Linked DNA regions of Thermoleptolyngbya sichuanensis A183. The main gene of each other region encodes a partner of the protein of the gene in region 3 in a complex. Links are inferred from orthologs where the notes say so. Each region holds a gene or a part of one and is shown on either strand. Other genes may lie near its edges. The genes, in order: accC, accD and accB.

Evidence for each region.
Region 1: the proteins of accB (region 3) and accC are in contact, whole or in part, in a solved structure (PDB 8UXZ), measured with the Escherichia coli proteins. The link is inferred for Thermoleptolyngbya sichuanensis A183 from one-to-one orthologs.
Region 2: the proteins of accB (region 3) and accD are in contact, whole or in part, in a solved structure (PDB 8UXZ), measured with the Escherichia coli proteins. The link is inferred for Thermoleptolyngbya sichuanensis A183 from one-to-one orthologs.

Annotation. Positions count from the first base shown.
Region 1 is NZ_CP053661.1:5,488,294-5,491,335, forward strand. What follows is about bases 55-2,941. They hold accC (acetyl-CoA carboxylase biotin carboxylase subunit), read right to left. Parts: upstream 2,228-2,941; coding sequence 881-2,227; downstream 55-880. Other genes in these bases: HPC62_RS22765 (shikimate dehydrogenase), read left to right, coding at 55-797; HPC62_RS22775 (hypothetical protein), read right to left, coding at 2,312-2,458; HPC62_RS22780 (biliverdin-producing heme oxygenase), read right to left, coding at 2,622-2,941. Also shown: more of HPC62_RS22765, read left to right, coding at 1-54; more of HPC62_RS22780, read right to left, coding at 2,942-3,042. UniProt on the Escherichia coli protein: This protein is a component of the acetyl coenzyme A carboxylase complex; first, biotin carboxylase catalyzes the carboxylation of the carrier protein and then the transcarboxylase transfers the carboxyl group to form malonyl-CoA.
Region 2 is NZ_CP053661.1:1,387,704-1,390,703, forward strand. The notes cover bases 151-2,995. They hold accD (acetyl-CoA carboxylase, carboxyltransferase subunit beta), read right to left. Parts: upstream 2,119-2,995; coding sequence 1,183-2,118; downstream 151-1,182. Other genes in these bases: pip (prolyl aminopeptidase), read right to left, coding at 151-621; HPC62_RS05945 (hypothetical protein), read right to left, coding at 740-1,024; HPC62_RS05955 (hypothetical protein), read right to left, coding at 2,320-2,544; HPC62_RS05960 (prepilin peptidase), read right to left, coding at 2,786-2,995. In the rest of the region: more of pip, read right to left, coding at 1-150; more of HPC62_RS05960, read right to left, coding at 2,996-3,000.
Region 3 is NZ_CP053661.1:343,635-346,740, reverse strand. What follows is about bases 78-3,028. They hold accB (acetyl-CoA carboxylase biotin carboxyl carrier protein), read left to right. Parts: upstream 78-1,278; coding sequence 1,279-1,779; downstream 1,780-3,028. Other genes in these bases: HPC62_RS01540 (DUF4079 domain-containing protein), read left to right, coding at 2,037-2,831; efp (elongation factor P), read left to right, coding at 666-1,229; HPC62_RS23810 (hypothetical protein), read right to left, coding at 474-605; cpdA (3',5'-cyclic-AMP phosphodiesterase), read left to right, coding at 78-466. In the rest of the region: more of cpdA, read left to right, coding at 1-77. UniProt on the Escherichia coli protein: This protein is a component of the acetyl coenzyme A carboxylase complex; first, biotin carboxylase catalyzes the carboxylation of the carrier protein and then the transcarboxylase transfers the carboxyl group to form malonyl-CoA.

The DNA.
Region 1 (3,042 bases), 5.1 Mb from region 3 along the record:
TCGCCCATCTCGGTGTGGATTATGTATACCTGCCGCTGCCCGTTGCGCCGGAAGACCTGCCCCAGGCGATCGCCGGGTTTGCCGCCATCGGTCTGCGCGGCTTCAACGTCACGATTCCCCACAAGCAGGCTGTGATACCGTTTCTGAATCATATTTCAGAGATTGCCCAATCGGTGGGCGCGGTCAACACAATCTGGCGAACAGAAACGGGCTGGGCCGGCACCAATACTGATGTGGAGGGATTTCTGTCGCCGCTGTTGACCCTGCCCCCAGAGCGATCGCCCGACTGGAGCCAGAGTACGGCAGTGATTTTGGGAAACGGCGGCGCGGCGCGGGCCGTCGTCGCTGGCTGTTCCCAACTGGGACTGGCGCAAATCCACGTCGTCGGGCGCGACCTAAACAAGCTCAAAGCCTTTCAGCAAAGCTGGCGAAACTCGCCGATTGCCACGCTCTCGGTGCATCCGTGGGAGGATTTGCCGAATCTCCTCCCTGGGGCAACTCTGCTGGTCAACACCACGCCCATCGGGATGCAACCCCATACTCAGGCTTCGCCGCTGGGTGCAGAGCCAGGGCTGACGATGAAACCAGGGGCGATCGCCTACGACCTGATCTATACCCCCAACCCCACCCGCTTTTTGCAGCAGGCCACTGCCCTCGGCGCAATGCCCATCAGCGGTCTGGAAATGCTGGTGCAGCAGGGAGCCGCTGCCCTGCGTTTGTGGCTGGGGCAGGAGGTTCCGGTCGAGGTCATGCGGCAGGCGTTGATTGAGCGGTTGAGGGGAGGAGGTGGTGTATGAGGTTGGGTGTGAAGTTGGGGATGAGGTTTGGTATGAGGTTGGGGATGAGGCTTCCATCCCCCAGGCTTTTGATCAACCCGCGCCTACCGTTGCATGATCTGCTCCACAAAATTGGTGTAAACACGCCCGTCTGCAAAATCCTGCGTTTCCAGAATCCGCTGGTGGAAGCCGATGGTGGTGGGCAGCCCCGTGATGGCGAACTCGCGCAGGGCCCGCTTCATGCGGCGAATAGCCGTGGGGCGATCGCTCCCCCAAACGATCAGCTTGCCGATCAGCGAGTCGTAGTAGGGCGGAATTTCATAGTCCGTGTAGACGTGGGAATCAATGCGAACGCCGTTGCCGCCGGGGGGCAGATAGCCGCTGATGCGTCCGGGGGCAGGGCGAAAGTTCTGATCTGGGTCTTCGGCATTGATCCGGCATTCGATGGCGTGGCCGCGCAACTGCACCTGCTCTTGAGTGAGTCGGAGGCGATCGCCCTGGGCCACGCGAATCTGCTCCGCGATCAAGTCCATGCCAGTAATCATCTCCGTAACGGGATGCTCGACCTGGATGCGCGTGTTCATTTCCATGAAATAGAACTGACCGGAGGCATCCAGCAGAAACTCGATCGTGCCCGTGCCGAGGTAGTTGATCGCCTGGGCCACGCGCACCGCCGCTGACCCCATTTTTTCCCGCAGTTCCGGCGTGAGGGCGGGGCTGGGCGCTTCTTCGAGCAGCTTTTGGTGGCGGCGCTGAATCGAGCAGTCGCGTTCGCCCAAGTGAATCACGTTGCCATAGCCGTCGGCGAGAATCTGAAACTCGATGTGGCGGGGCCGCTCGATAAATTTCTCTAGATACACACCGGGATTGCCAAAGGCTGCTTCGGCCTCGCCCTGGGCCGCCAGAAAAGACTTGACCAAATCCGCTTCGCTGCGAACCAGCCGCATTCCCCGGCCGCCGCCACCCGCTGTGGCTTTGATGATGACGGGATAGCCAATTTTGCGGGCGATCGCCAGTGCTTCTTTCTCATCGGTCAACAGCCCATCGCTCCCCGGCACAGTGGGCACGCCGATTCGCTGCATCGTTTCCTTGGCCGTAGACTTGTCGCCCATCGCCCGCATCGCAGACGGAGAGGGCCCGATAAAGGCAATTTGGTGATCGGCGCAGATCTCCGCGAAGCGGGCATTTTCTGCCAAAAAACCGTAGCCGGGATGAATCGCGCTGACGTTGCGGGTGAGCGCTGCCGCGATGATATTGGGAATGTTCAAATAGCTCTTGCTGCTGGGCGGCTCGCCAATACACACCGCCTCATCCGCAAGCTGCACATGCAGCGCATTGCGGTCAATAGTAGAATGCACTGCCACAGTGGCAATGCCCATCTCTTCGCAAGTCCGCAAAATGCGGAGGGCAATCTCACCACGGTTGGCAATCAGAATCTTTTCAAAACGCATCTCGTAAGGCCCGGCGCAAGGAATCAACGGCCAGGGATTGACTAGCCAGTGTTTTGAATTTTACGCCGAATCGGGGCCCAGGGTTTAGGGATGCGGTTCAGGGTCGGTTACAGGAATTAGGGTGAGGTCGGGCGATCGCCCTACATCGGCAAAAAACAGCGTAACTCCTGGCTGCACAAGTCCTAGCTGTACAAGTCCTGGCTGTACAAGTCCTGGCTGTGCAAAAACCATGTTGTAAAAAACAATCGGGTCAATCCTTTTGTCCAAAACGCTCGGCTTCAACGCGAACGCTCCAACCCAAAAGACTCACCCGATTTGTCGGAATGCCGCATGAGAACCCCAAATGAGTCCCCAAGTTGCAATCCCTAAATTTGAATCTCTGATCCTCTGATCCCTACTCTGCCGTTGCCAGTTCGGTGCTGCCGCGACGGGTGCGGCGAGTGAGCAGATTAAAGAGCTGAATGCCGATCGCCTTGATCAGGTTGCCTTCTAGCTCTTTGAACATGGACATATTCATGCCAAAGGCAGCGTTGGCTTCGTCCACGATGCGGTCGGCGGTGGCTTCATCCACGGGCAGGCTGTCGAGGCGATCGCGGTACATCACCTTAAACGCCTTCTCGTCGGGAATCTGCTCAAACTCGTAGAAGTTAGTGCCCTGACCCTCCGACAGATTCATCGCGTTCTGAGCAATTTTCTTGAGAATTTGCCCCCCAGAGAGGTCGCCCAGATAGCGGGTGTAGAGATGGGAGATCAGCAGTTCGGGAGACTCGTTCGACACCTCCCGAATGCGAGCCACATAGTCTTGCGCGGCGGTC
Region 2 (3,000 bases), 1.0 Mb from region 3 along the record:
GAGCTTGCTGGTACTGGCTTCCCAGACCGACCAAGCGCGGGCCGCCTCCAGCCGAATTGCCGGGTCATCGCTGGTCAGCCGTCTGTAGTAGGCGCTGATTAAATCGTGCCGCTCCTCCGCAGGAATCGGCTTCAGGTAGTCTTCCCAGGCATCGGGATAGATGTAGCTGCATCCCTCCTGGTAGAACCACAGCAATTCCTTGCGCCGCAGCATGAAAATGCCCCGCAAAATTAGCCCCTTGCAGCGGTCGGGATGGGTCTGGCTGTAGGCGAGAGAGAGCGTGCTGCCCCAACTGCCGCCAAAGACCACCCAGCGATCGATGCCCAGGTGCGTCCGAATTGTCTCAATGTCATTCACCAAGTCCCAGGTGGTGTTTTCGCGTAGTTCGGCGTGGGGCGTGCTGCGACCACAGCCCCGCTGGTCAAATAGAACCACGCGCCACTTTTCCGGGTCAAAAAACTGGCGATAGCTGGGCGTAATGCCGCCGCCGGGGCCGCCGTGCAAAAAGACGACGGGTTTGCCTTGGGGGTTGCCCGCTTCTTCGTAGTAAATGGTGTGTAGGTCGGAAACCTGGAGGGTGCCAGAGGCGTAGGGTTCGATGGGGGGGTAGAGATCCCGCATGGGAGGAGAGAGAAAAAAGAGGGAAGAAAGAAGAGGGAAAAAGGAAGAGAGAAGAACGAAGAGGGAAGAAGGAAGAACGAAGAGGTGGGGGGAGGGGTGGTGGTGCTGGTCTGTATCCTTATTCGGGAGTGTGTGGGGCGATGACGGTGGTGACTTGGGATGTGCGATCGCACACGATCCAGCCCAGGTCTGGGGTTACATCGGCAGGGTTTTCGGTGACGCGAAAGAAGACTTTGCCGTCGGTTCGAGACTCGATGGCAAAATCGGCGCGATCGGCGTAGAGGACTTTGTAGCCCCGATCTTGCAGGCAATACTTGGCCCAGGCTTTGAGGGAGTGCTTTTGCGGCTCGTAGGGAATCGGAGGCTGGCGAAACACCTCCTGCATTGCGGCGATGAGTTGCATAGGGGCGTAGCAGCAGGATCTCAGTAAAGACAACAGATCCACCATACAAGCTTTTTCCTGTCCGGATGGTGACCGCTTGCAATGACGGCTTATATGCGGTGTGAAATTATTGAAACTACTGAAATTACGCTGAAATTGCTATCGAAGCCACAACGAGATTACAACTCGTGGGGAATTTTGAGTGGCAAGGTTTCGGGTACGGTGTCGGGGACGTGAACCGCGTGGGTTGCGGGCTGTGGAGGCTGATGCAGCAGGATGAGTTGGGCCAGGGTTTTTTTCAACTCAGTGCGCGGCACGATGGTATCTACAAAGCCGTGGTTGAGCAAATATTCCGAGGTTTGAAAGTCGTCGGGGAGCTTTTCGCGGAGGGTCTGCTCGACGACACGCCGCCCTGCAAAGCCGATAGTGGCCTGGGGTTCCGCCAGGATCAGGTCGCCCAGCATAGCAAAGCTAGCCGTTACGCCGCCCGTTGTGGGATGGGTTAGCACGGGGATGTAGAGCAGACAGGCTTCTCGGTGTCGCTCTAGGGCCCCGGAGATTTTCGCCATTTGCATGAGGCTGAGCATTCCCTCCTGCATTCGTGCGCCGCCAGAAGCACAGACGATAATCACTGGGAGGCGATCGCGCGTGCCTCGTTCAATCATGCGGGTCAGCTTTTCGCCCACGACAGACCCCATGCTGCCGCCCATAAAGCGAAAGTCCATCACGCCCAGCGCCACGGGCAAATCGTTCAGCCGTCCAACGCCTGTGGCAACAGCATCCCTGAGGCGTGTTTTTTCCTGAGTGTCGCGGATGCGATCGCTGTAGGATTTGCGATCGCGAAAACCCAGCGGATCGGTGGGCGATAGGTGTTCGTCCAGCGGGGTCCAGGTGCCTGGATCGATCAGTTGCTGAATGCGCTCGTCGCTAAAGATGCGGTTGTGATGCTTGCACTCTGGACAGACCATGAGGTTTGCCCGCAGGTCTTTGGTATAGGTCAACACGCCGCAGTTGGGGCACTTGCTCCAGAGTCCGTCGGCGATTTCTCGCTCCTGCTGATTCTGGCTGATGGCACCAGCTTTGCGTCGATTTGCAAACCAGTCAAACAGAGACATGAAAAAAACAGGGGATAAAGGGTGGTGTTAAATTTCGCTGAGGCGGCGCTCTATGGCAAAGGCTCTATGGCAAAAGAGAATGGAAAGAGTGGATTGGGGAAGATTCTGTGAAAACGGGAGACTTTACGTAGAAGACTTTACTAAAGGGATAAGTGGGGAGGCGTTTCTAGTGTGCTAGGAGAGGGCGATCGCCCCTCTGCGCTACTCCGGTTTTACGTCCTCTGCGTCATCGATAGGACTCAGCAGCAGCAGCGCCGTCCACCAGTCTCGCGGGTCAACCTGCACCGCCGCAGGCGTGCCCCCGCCGAAATGCGCCTGAACGCCCTGTGCCACCACCCGCGCCGGAATCTCATGGGCCGCCAGCATTTGCTGCATGAGTTCTGCTTCCAAATAAGTATTGGTGGTTCTCAACGTTGTCCAAGCCACATCCGTAGCGTATGTGATTCAAACTACGATGTTGATTCTATCAGAGGCGGGGGGAGATCAGGGGTTGGGGGTTGGGGGCCGGAGCGGTTCTGCGTCCTGTTGCTTTGCTCTGAGATCTTGATTCTGGCTTTTAGATTAGCGATTTTAGATTGCCAGTTTTAGATTCCCAGTTTGAGGGGCTGCAAGGCTTCCAGCCATTTCCTCTGGGGCGCTGTTTGGGGAATTTAGGGAATTAGGGAATTTATTGAACAATGCCCCAAAAGAGCCCCAGGTAGCCGCGAATCAGGCTCTCTCCAAAGAAGACGGCGAGAATCGCGCCAAGTGCCAGAAACGGGCCGAAAGGGATGGGCTGGCGACGGCTGAGCAGGCCAAGGGCGATCGCCCCCCCGCCCACAAATGCCCCCAACACGCACGCCAGAAACCCCGCCAGCAGCAGCAATTTCCAGCCTAGCCACG
Region 3 (3,106 bases):
GTGCCTGCAACAAGGCGGCTGGAACCTGATTTTGCTGAATTCCAGCCAGTGGAACGAAGTATCTGGGCGGCTCTCCGACGATAGCCTGCGCTGGCTTGATACTCAGTTGCGCCAGTTTGCCCATCTGCCGACGCTCGTGGCGCTGCACCATCCCCCGCTGGCCGTTGGTTCCGCCTGGATGGATGCTATCGGGCTGCAAAATCGGGAGGATTTGTTTGCGGTGCTGGATCAGCATCCCCAGGTAAAGCTGGTGGTGTTTGGGCATATTCACCAGGAATTTGACCAGATGCGGCAGGGCGTGCGCTATTTGGGCACACCGTCTACCTGTGTCCAGTTTTCGCCAAATATCGACGAATTTTCGATTGATTTGACCCGTCAGCCAGGGTTTCGAGAAATCACGCTGTATCCGGACGGACGCTACGAAACGCAGGTGGTGCGGGCGGAGCGGCAAGCCTCTCTGGTGTAGCCAGTCTCTAGGGCAGGGAGGCTAGCTGTTCCCAGGTTTGCATGGCGGCGTTTGCATGGCGGCGTTTGTGCGGTGGCGTTTGTGCGGTGGCGTTTGTGCGGTGGCGTTTGTGAGGCGGCGTTTTTAGCCCGCTGTCCACTGCGTCCCCCTCAAGCGGTACAATGTATCGTCGGTTGTTCTTCTCTCATCACCTCGATTCATGATTTCCAGCAACGACTTTCGTCCGGGCGTGAGCATTGTCCTCGATGGTTCTGTATGGCGCGTGGTGGAATTTCTCCATGTCAAGCCTGGTAAGGGGTCGGCGTTTGTGCGGACGAAGCTGAAAAATGCCCAAACAGGCAACGTGGTGGAACGCACCTTCCGCGCCGGAGAAACCGTCCCCCAGGCGATCTTGGAAAAAAGCGTGATGCAGCACACTTATAAAGAGGGTGATGATTACGTCTTTATGGATATGGAGAGCTACGAAGAAGGGCGGCTGACGGCAGCGCAAATTGGCGATCGCGTCAAATATTTGAAAGAGGGCATGGAAGTGAACGTCGTCCGCTGGGGCGACCAGGTGATGGAAGTGGAACTGCCCAACTCCGTCGTTTTGGAAATTATCGAAACAGACCCCGGCGTGAAGGGCGATACAGCGACGGGTGGCACCAAGCCCGCCATTGTGGAGACGGGCGCTCAGGTGATGGTGCCGCTGTTCATTGCCAAGGGCGAGCGCATCAAGATTGACACCCGCACCGATACTTATCTGGGGCGCGAAACCTCGTGAGTTTTGGCTGGCTTGCTGTGACCGCTGGTGACGTGGGGCGATAAAAACCGTGGAATTAAACTTTAATGAGATTCTTGAGCTTCTGTCTCTGCTAAACCAGACCGATTTGGCAGAGTTTACGTTGAAAAGCAGCGATTTTGAGCTGATTTTGCGGAAGCAGGGCAAAGAGAGCGATCGCCCAACGGTTGTCGAATCCGTCGATCCGGCCCGCTTCATGCCGCCCCCGGTTGCCCCGGTCGCGCCCATTGCGCCCGCTGCGCCCCCGGCTGCTCCCATCCCCTCGCCCCCATCCCCCCTGGCCACCGAAAAGCTGGTGGAGATTACCTCGCCAATTGTGGGCACGTTTTACAGCGCCCCTGCGCCGGATGAGCCGCCGTTTGTGAATGTGGGCGATCGCATTCGCAATGGGCAGACGGTGTGCATCATCGAGGCGATGAAAATCATGAACGAAATCGAGGCCGAGGTAAACGGCGAAATCGTCGAAATTTTAGTGAAAAACGGTGACTCGGTAGAATTTGGGCAGGTGTTGATGCGGGTGAATCCTGGCTAAGGGCGATCGCCCTTCTTCAGGAATGCGTTCAATAAAGTGGGCCTTTCAATCAAGCGGGCTTTTAGTTTTTCAGAAACGGTTTTTTGAAAAGCGCTCAACTCCCACGCAGCCGCTATTTTCTCAGTCAAAATTCATTTAGAATGCAGGCAGTTTCCCTAAGCTAATCCTGAATCTGGAGATCCAAGCGGGGCTGTTGCACGTAGTTGCTTCAGGATTGAAGGATTCAGGCTGCTGACCTAATGCGGATCTAACCTGCCATGAGTGTTGAAGATATCGCTACACTGCTGCATCCGGCGATCGCCGTTTTCTTTGTGTTCCCCCTGATTGGTGCGGTGGTGTACTTTGCCTGGCAAACCCGTCAGCGCCGCTTACAGCTTGTTGCCGGAGACAAGAGCAAGATTCCGCCCATCGTCGGCCCCGACCATTTCAAGCTGGGCAAATGGCTGAGCGCTTCTGTCGTGGGCATCACGCTGCTGGGCATGGCGCAGCCGATTTACAAAAAGCTCGTGCTAGACAGCGGCAATTGGGCGGCAAATTCCACCCGGTTTTACCTAATTCTGGGATTCTTTATCGCCACTATCGCCGCACTGGTGTTTCTCTATCGCGCTGCCTCGCTGAATCCGCAAACTGCCTGGTTCTGGCGGGCCCTGTTTGCTATGCTCACGGGGCTAGGGATGTGGATTATCGGCTTCCAAAAGTTTCAGGCTGGCGACGGAAATTTGTACGATCTTGTTTTTCGGCGCGATTTTGAGTGGCAGGTGTCGCATTTCTACTACGGCATGATCGCCGCCATGCTGATGATTTTTTCGCTGGCGATCGCCCCTGACATCTACAGCCGCGACAAGGAAAAAGCCCTGACCTGGCGTAGAGTCCACACCGCGCTCAATACCATTGCCCTGCTGTTTTTTGTGGGTCAGGCCCTGACTGGCCCCCGCGACCTGCTAGAAATTCCCCTAAGCTGGCAAAAGTCCTACGTCGAGCAGCTTTATATCCAGAATTGCCAGACCCAGCCCTGCCAGGTGCAGGCCTCGCCTGCGGAAGAAGCGCCCTAGGGACAGGCAACCCCGTGATGGGATCGCGGGCGATCGCCCCTCTATCTCAGTGCAGATGTTGTGCTCGGGCAATTCTGCGGGTGCGATTTCCTAGCGATCGCTGTGATAGCGACTGGGGGTGGTTCCTGTCAATTTACGAAACTGCTGGATCAGGTGGCAGTGGCTATTAAATCCGCAGCGGAGCGCAATTTCCATAATTGGATCATCGGTTTGTTTGAGCAGTTGTTTTGCCGTTTCGTAATTGCTCAACTAGGTTGATCTGAGCAGGGCCATAG